Regions from separate parts of the Paenibacillus sp. EKM211P genome, predicted to be linked through region 1. Evidence: riboswitches for the same ligand, from Rfam matches in the RefSeq annotation. Region 1 holds a riboswitch; the other holds the start of a gene.
What was found. A riboswitch is a leader RNA that binds a small molecule or an ion and turns the genes downstream of it on or off. The one in region 1 is predicted to bind cyclic di-AMP.
Positions count from the first base shown of each region.

Region 2: it holds a riboswitch for cyclic di-AMP, as region 1 does, so the genes downstream of both, G9G57_RS07985 (hypothetical protein) here and G9G57_RS20385 (3D domain-containing protein) in region 1, are expected to answer to the same signal.

Region 1 covers NZ_JAAMNS010000016.1:98,053-102,042, forward strand. The annotation lists gene G9G57_RS20370 (M20 family metallopeptidase) at 1-5, opposite strand, end outside; gene G9G57_RS20375 (ABC transporter substrate-binding protein/permease) at 154-1,617, shown strand; gene G9G57_RS20380 (amino acid ABC transporter ATP-binding protein) at 1,604-2,326, shown strand; cyclic di-AMP (ydaO/yuaA leader) riboswitch at 2,570-2,739, shown strand; gene G9G57_RS20385 (3D domain-containing protein) at 2,746-3,414, shown strand; gene G9G57_RS20390 (polysaccharide deacetylase family protein) at 3,614-3,990, opposite strand, start outside.
Region 2 covers NZ_JAAMNS010000003.1:402,075-406,064, reverse strand. The annotation lists gene kdpB (potassium-transporting ATPase subunit KdpB) at 1-672, opposite strand, end outside; gene kdpA (potassium-transporting ATPase subunit KdpA) at 725-2,401, opposite strand; gene kdpF (K(+)-transporting ATPase subunit F) at 2,547-2,624, opposite strand; gene G9G57_RS07985 (hypothetical protein) at 2,808-3,203, opposite strand; cyclic di-AMP (ydaO/yuaA leader) riboswitch at 3,317-3,488, opposite strand; gene G9G57_RS07980 (glutathione peroxidase) at 3,952-3,990, shown strand, end outside.

The DNA.
Region 1 (3,990 bases):
TTCATGCTGAAAACTCCTTTATATATGCTGTAATGTAGGTACTGCGATAGATATACTAAAATTGTACTATAACATTCATTGCATAATCATGCATATTCATTTATAATGACACAATCTTATTTATTATAAAGAATTTAAGGAGAGAAAAAAAGATTGAAAAAGGCATATCGTTTTACCGCCCTGGTTTTGACGGCGGTTATCTTGCTGTTGGCTGGTCTTCCTATGCTCACTGCATACGGATCGGAAGGAAAGCCACAGAAAAAACTTGTAGTGGGTATGAGTGCTGACTTCCCGCCGTATGAGTTTCACAAAGTTATTAACGGTCAGGATACCATTGTCGGGTTTGATGTTGAAATCGCCAAGGAAATCGCCAAGGATCTGGATGCAGAGATGGTCCCAGAGGACATGAGTTTTGACTCTTTGCTGCCTGCTCTGCAAAGTGGTCGCGTAGACTTGGTGCTGTCTGGTATGACACCGACGGATGAACGCAGAAAGAGCATTGATTTTTCGGATGTATACTATCGTTCCAAGCAAGTCATTATGGTACGTCCAGAGGACAAAGACAAATATTCAACGATGGCTGCTCTAAAAGGAGAGAAGCTCGGTGCGCAGAAGGGGAGTATCCAGGAAGAAATTGCGCAAAAAGTGCCTAATGCTTCTGTAACCTCATTGGATAAAATATCCGATCTGGTACTCCAGCTTCGGACCAAGCGTATCAACGCGGTTGTAATCGAAGATACCGTTGCTAAAGGATACACGCTAGACGGTACCGTAACACTTGCCAAAGCAGTACCTGAAGATGAAGGAGCAGAAACTGCTGTAGGCATCCGTAAAGGAAATGCGGAATTGCTTGCTTCAGTAAATAAAACGTTGGCTCGCCTGAAAGCGGACGGATCGATCGAGAAATTTTCTACAGAAGCGAGTGCACTGTCTGCTGACAGACAGGTTTCTTCGAATAGCATTGTAGATATATTTTTGAAATATCGCAGTTTCTACGCTACGGGTATCGGCTACACTCTATTGCTGTCTGCGCTCGGAGTACTGTTCGGATTCATTATTGGCCTGATCATATCCTTGCTACGGATGAGTGGTATTCGTATTATCGAGTGGCTAGGTACCGCATATGTAGAGATACTGCGCGGCACACCTATGCTGGTGCAGCTTATGATCATTCATTACGGAGTTGCTTTGACGTTAGGTGTTAATTTTACGCCACTCCAGTCCGGTATAATTACTTTGTCTCTGAATAGTTCGGCATATTTGGCTGAAATTTTCCGTGCTGGTATTCAGGCCGTAGACCGTGGACAGATGGAAGCTGCCCGCTCGCTCGGGATGGGACGAGGCAAAGCGATGCGTCACGTTATTTTACCGCAAGCATTTAAATCTATATTGCCTGCTATTGGTAATGAGTTCATTACGATCATTAAAGAATCTTCTATTATTTCGACCATTGGGATGGTGGACATTATGTATCAAGCCCAGGTCATTAAGAATATTACCTACGAAGGCTTAAGTCCATTCGTAATCGCAGCCGCTATTTATTTTGTAATGACATTCAGCTTATCTAAGCTGTTGGGTTTATGGGAAAGGAAGTTGAGAGCCAGTGATCACCGTTAAACAACTGCGTAAATCATTCGGTAAGAATGAAATTTTAAAAGGCATTGATATAGATATCGCCAAAGGTGAAGTAGTCGTCATTATCGGCCCGAGTGGTTCGGGGAAAAGTACGTTTTTGCGTTGTATGAATCTGTTGGAACAGCCAACAGAAGGGGAAATCTTGTTTGAGGGTGAGCCGATTACGGCCCGTGGTCATAATATTAATGCGACTCGGGAGAAGATGGGGATGGTTTTCCAACATTTTAATCTGTTTCCGCATAAAACAATACTGCAGAATCTGACGCTTGCACCAACGCAGGTGAAGAAGCAATCGGGGAAAGAAGCGGAGAAAATTGCGTTGGAGCTCCTGCGGACCGTGGGTCTTGAGGATAAGAAGAATACCTACCCGAACCAGTTATCTGGCGGTCAAAAGCAACGTATAGCGATAGCACGTGCTCTCGCCATGCAGCCGCACGTAATGCTGTTTGATGAACCTACCTCTGCCCTGGACCCTGAAATGGTTGGAGAGGTTCTGGATGTGATGAAGAAGCTCGCTGAAGGCGGCATGACGATGGTGATCGTGACGCATGAAATGGGCTTTGCTCGTGAGGTAGGAGACCGAATCATCTTTATGGACAACGGTCAAATTATAGAGCAAGGTACGCCGGAGCAAGTTTTCGGAACTCCAAGCCATGATCGTACCCGTGATTTTCTGGCTAAAGTGCTGTAAGAAAATGCTTTTATGAATTATTGACAAAGCCCTCTCGTGATGATATTTCACGGAGGGCTTTTCTCCTTTTGTCACCATATCTCCATATTTTCGTAACAAAAAACCGATTTTTGATGACAAAATTGTAATGGATATAGTATGATGTTCAAGATTCCCAACATTTTCATGCAGATAAGGTTACAAAATTGTGATATTATGCAGTAAGCCAAAACTTACCGGGGCAGCAGCAATGATAACAATTACTCAGGTGCTGGGCTCAAACCATGGGAAGTGCGGGGGACGTAACAACGGCAATTATTCCAATGCGTCATATAGATGTTGTGGAATATGCCTAGGGGTGAATTGCACAAGCATAGGGCTTCTCCTGAGTCCGAATCCGACAGCTAACTTCGCAGGCATAACAGAGGAGGTACATATCTTTGAAACACTTAAAACATATTGGAAAAACCATGAAATTTGCGGTGCTTGCCGCAGCGATTGCAGGATTGGCACAGACAGCTGGAGTAGCAAATGCTGCTTCGCTTCATACTGCCAAAGAAGGCGATACTTTCTTTTTGCTTGCTCAACGTTATGGGGTATCGGTAGATGACTTGACGAAGGCTAACCCGGATATTGCGTCCAACAACATATATGCAGGTCTACAAATTAAAATGCCAGACGAAAAAAGTGTGAAGGCGGCTTCGGATTCGAAACCACAGCTTCTTACGGAGAAAGCACCAGCGAATGAGAGGCCAACAATTGAAGCATGGGGCAAAACATTCAATTACAGTAAAGTTGTTGATGTTAAAGCAACAGCATATTCAGCCGCAGCTGATGAAAATGGCAAATGGGGTGCAGTCGATTACTACGGTAATCCGCTTAAACTGGGTACAATTGCAGTAGACCCGAAAGTCATTCCTATGGGAACAAAGGTGCTAGTTACAGGCTATTCCCATCCCGGCTTGCCAGACCATTCTTTTGTAGCCGTTGCCCGTGATCAGGGCAGCGCTATTACCGGAAAGCGGATTGATATCTTTATCCCTGGCAACAAATCATTCGTGAACGACTTCGGCTTCCAAAATGTGAAACTGTACGTTATTGATAAATAGCATTGTGCATATATTTGATTTCATTAAACATAATATATATTATGTAAACTTAATATTATAGCACACAACATATAACTGGGACGACTTCTTATCAGTACGGTCGTTTATCGCTAAAAAAGGCTGTCTTACAAGCAGAAGCATTCTGCTCGTCAAGGCAGCCTTTTTACGTTGTTGGTATATACGAGGCTTAGACATACTGTTATTTTCGTTCCGATGTGTGAAGTAGCCGGGGGACTGTGACAAACTTGTAGCCCTTAGCTTTTAAAGAGTGGATTAGACCCGGCAAAGCTTGGACAGTACCTTGCAAGTTGGAACTTTGACCTCCACCTGCATGCATTAAAATAATGGAGCCAGGTCTGGTAGCCGGGATCACGTTACGCTGAATCTGTGTTTTGCTTAATCCCTTCCAGTCTAGAGAGTCCACATTCCAATTGACGATCATGTACCCATGACGACGCGCCCACTGAATTTGAGGCTCCGTGATTTCACCATAGGGTGGTCGTATCAATCTGGGCCGAAAACCTGCGCTGGCTTCTAAAATGCGTTCTGTTTTTGTAATCTGGTGGCGAAAGCGTT
Region 2 (3,990 bases), on a different contig from region 1:
TAAGCTAATCAGCAATGTATTCAGCGCAATTTCATTTGGCGTTTTTTGCCGCTGTGCACCTTCCACGAGCGAAATCATTTTATCAATAAACGTCTCACCCGGCTCAGTCGTAATCCGCACCTTAATGCGGTCACTGACTACCCGCGTCCCGCCAGTTACCGAGCAAAAATCACCGCCCGATTCCTTAATGACCGGAGCTGATTCTCCCGTAATTGCAGATTCATCCACCGAGGCCAGGCCTTCAATAACCTCACCATCGCTTGGAATCATTTCGCCCTGAGAGACGATTACCAGGTCACCTTTACGCAATGCTGTTGAGCTGACCACCTGAATCTCATTCCCGACGAGCTTATTAGCTTGTGAGTCCTGCTTGGATTTTTTCAAGGAAGCAGCTTGTGCTTTCCCCCGTCCCTCCGCGAGCGCTTCAGCAAAGTTAGCAAAAAGCAGCGTGAACAACAAAATAATAAATACAGCCAAGTTAAAGCCCATTTCCTTGCCGGTTCCAAAATAACCGGGAAGCAGTAGCATGAGCAGTACGACCAATGTACCGATCTCCACGACGAACATGACAGGATTTTTCATCATGATCATCGGATTTAATTTGATAAAGCTATCCTTGACCGCCTGCTTCAAGATGCTTCTATCCAGCATGCGTTTGCGTTGTTCCTTCATGATCAAGCACCCCGTTCATCCATTCTCATTTTCCTTCTATGCTCATTCTTCATCACATGGTCAAAAATTCAGCTACAGGACCCAATACGATCACCGGCAAAAAGGTTAACGCACCAATCAACAGGACCACTCCGATTAGGATGGCTCCAAACAGCTTGTTGTCCGTGCGCAGTGTACCCATCGTCACCGGGGTCGGCGCTTTGGCATTCAACGAAGCCGCCACAGCCAGCAATGCAATCATGGATACATATCGTCCAAAGAACATAACCGCTCCTGTCGTAACGTTCCAAAACACGTTGTTATCCGAAAGACCTTCAAATCCCGAGCCGTTATTTGCCGCAGATGATGCATATTCATAGAGCACCTGAGTCAACCCGTGATATCCGGGGTTAGAGACCGCATCATATCCCCAATGACTCATAAACGCAAGCGCAGTGGGAGCAAGAATAAGAAACGGATGTACCAAAATGGCAATCGCAATCAGCTTCATTTCCTTGCCTTCAATTTTCCTACCCATAAATTCCGGGGTTCTTCCGACCATCAGTCCGCATATAAACACTCCCAGAATCGCATACATCAGCATATTCATCAGCCCGACGCCCTTGCCGCCAAAAATGACGTTTAGCATCATTTCTCCCAAAGCAGCCATACCACCTAGCGGGGTCAATGTATCATGCATATTATTGACCGAACCTGTCGTTGCCGCCGTTGTGACCGCAGTGAATAATGCCGATTGTCCAATGCCGAAACGAACCTCTTTCCCTTCCATGCTTCCCTGAGATGCATCCATACCCAGTGCCTGAATTAACGGATTACCTGTTTTCTCCGACACATACGTTATGGTTAGAAAAATAAGGAACAAGACCATCATCGAGCTGAAAATAATCCAGCCCTGCTTGCGATTACGGGCAAACAATCCAAATGTATACGGCAGCGAAGCCGGCATTACCCACATTGCCAAAATTTCCAGTACGTTCGTCCAAGGATTTGGATTTTCAAAAGGATGCGCAGAATTAGCTCCCGCAAAACCGCCCCCGTTCGTGCCCAAATGCTTGATGGATTCCAATGAGGCAATGGGTCCCATAGCAATCTGCTGCTGTGTACCACTTAAAGTCGTAATATCCGCCGTGGGTTGTAGCGTCTGTGGTACTTTTAATCCCACCAGCACCAGCGTAAGTACAAAAGCAAGCGGCAGGAAAATCCGTATGTTGGCTTTAATAAAATCTTGAAAAAAATTACCCAGCCCTTCACCGCGCCGCGTCAATCCCCTCATAAAAGCCGCAGCAACCGAAAACCCCGAAGCAGCCGAAGTAAACATCATCATCGTGACGAACGCCATCTGTGTCAGATACGTAAGCCCGCTTTCTCCGCTGTAATGTTGGAGATTCGTATTGGTCATAAAGCTGATTACTGTATTAAAGGCCAATGATGCTTCCATATTACTGTTCCCAACCGGATTGCCCGGAAGTATAGCCTGCAAGCGCAATAGCAGGTAGCTGATCCCCACAAGCACCACATTGGTTGCAATGAAACTCATAGCATACGTGGTCCAGCGCATGCTGTCTTGTTTCTTCAAACCTACAGCCTTATAAATCAGCTTTTCCGTTCCACCAAAAATACGATCCGTCCGATTCGGTTCATTCGAGAATACGTGATACATATAGGTGCCCATCGGCTTTACCAAGAGCAACAATATGATGATCACAATCCCAATTTGCAGTAGCTCCATCCTCTATTCCTCCTTAAAATGCCCCTGCATTTGGAACAACAGACCTGATTCAGACCATCCATTGAGTGCACACGTTTGCGAAAATCTGCATCTCTGATGCTGCATTCTTGATCTGCTGTTCCCGCCTGCTCGATCCTATAGTTGACTAGAATTTTTCAGGATTCAGGAGTGCGTAGATTAAATACACGAACACAATAGCCGTAAGTCCTAGCACAACGATCATCCTCTTCGCCCTCCTTTTGAGGTCTGCGCATCACACCAGCGTACAAACAGCAGTATCACTCCATAACTCACAGCCATTACGAGCAGCATGTATAAATCCATCATGTTCATACCCTCCGTATCGCTTTTCAGATTGCCCTTTTGATTCCATCATAAAATCATAAACCAGCTATGTTATAAGTGCTTATCCGTTCAGCAGGAAACCCACCTCTCCGTTCAATGTGTAGATCACATGGTCCGCTCCCAATCCCCGATAAATTCCTTGTGGATTACAGCCGTGCGTAATAACATAGATCAATTCTGATGTTAGTGGCCGACATATTTGCAGGAAACGGCAAGTTAGATTCAAGCTGTTTTCGAACAAATACACACTACCAATTTCTTTTTTAGGAAAATTCCATTTTCCCGCTTGCATCGTATTGATGCGCACAATGTGCTCCACACCCATTTTTTTAAGCTGTCGTTCCTCCTGGGTGCTATTTGTGAGAACTGCAAACGCCAATTTTTTGAACATAAGCAATTTCACAAAACTTCTGCCCGCTTCATTCGGTGCAGTGACAATAATTAACCGACCTTCCATCAGTAGCTCCTCTCCCGGTATAAAAAGACAACAAAAAGAAGCCGAAGGAAAAAGGCTTCCTCCGGCTTCATACATTCCATGATAAAATAAACCATGGCTGCACACGGCGGTTTGTTGCCTCTCCCTGTACGCTTACGAGGTTAGCTGTCGGATTCGGACGTGAGAGTCGCCCTATTTACGGCACTTGGCCGGAAAATTCACCCCATGAGACACACGGCTTGCAAAGCCGTATATACTCGTTGGTTCCCCCGCTTTTGCAACTGCAAAATTCAGCGCTTTAGACAATTCGTTGTTGCTTCATTGTTGTTAATTTGAAATTACGTCTTGAATCATACACCCGTGCAAGGAAGACTGTAAAGCTCAACGGCAAGGCTATAAATCACCCTTTAGAGCATAGAAGATTAAGGATAACGCTTACAACCAACCTATGCTTCTCGTATCTCTCTAAAACTCTGTATTTCACCTCTTTTTGAAAATGAAAGGCATGTCAATATTGGCGTAGGGTATGGTACGGTTGCCCTTTATTTATAAAAAAGAAAGAAAATGCGCTATATGTACTAGATAATTATCGAATGAAGCCTTTTTTATGAGAAGAAACACCTCAATTTGCTCCATTTGAAGTGCGATTTACCGTTTTGAACAAAAGACGATTTTACAATGCACAATGTCTGTAGACTCTTCTGGACTTGCAACCCCTTGTTGAATTGTTCACAATTTAATTGTAGAATATTTAATTAGGAGGGATATCATGAGCGTATATAAATATGATGCACAGACCCTACAAGGG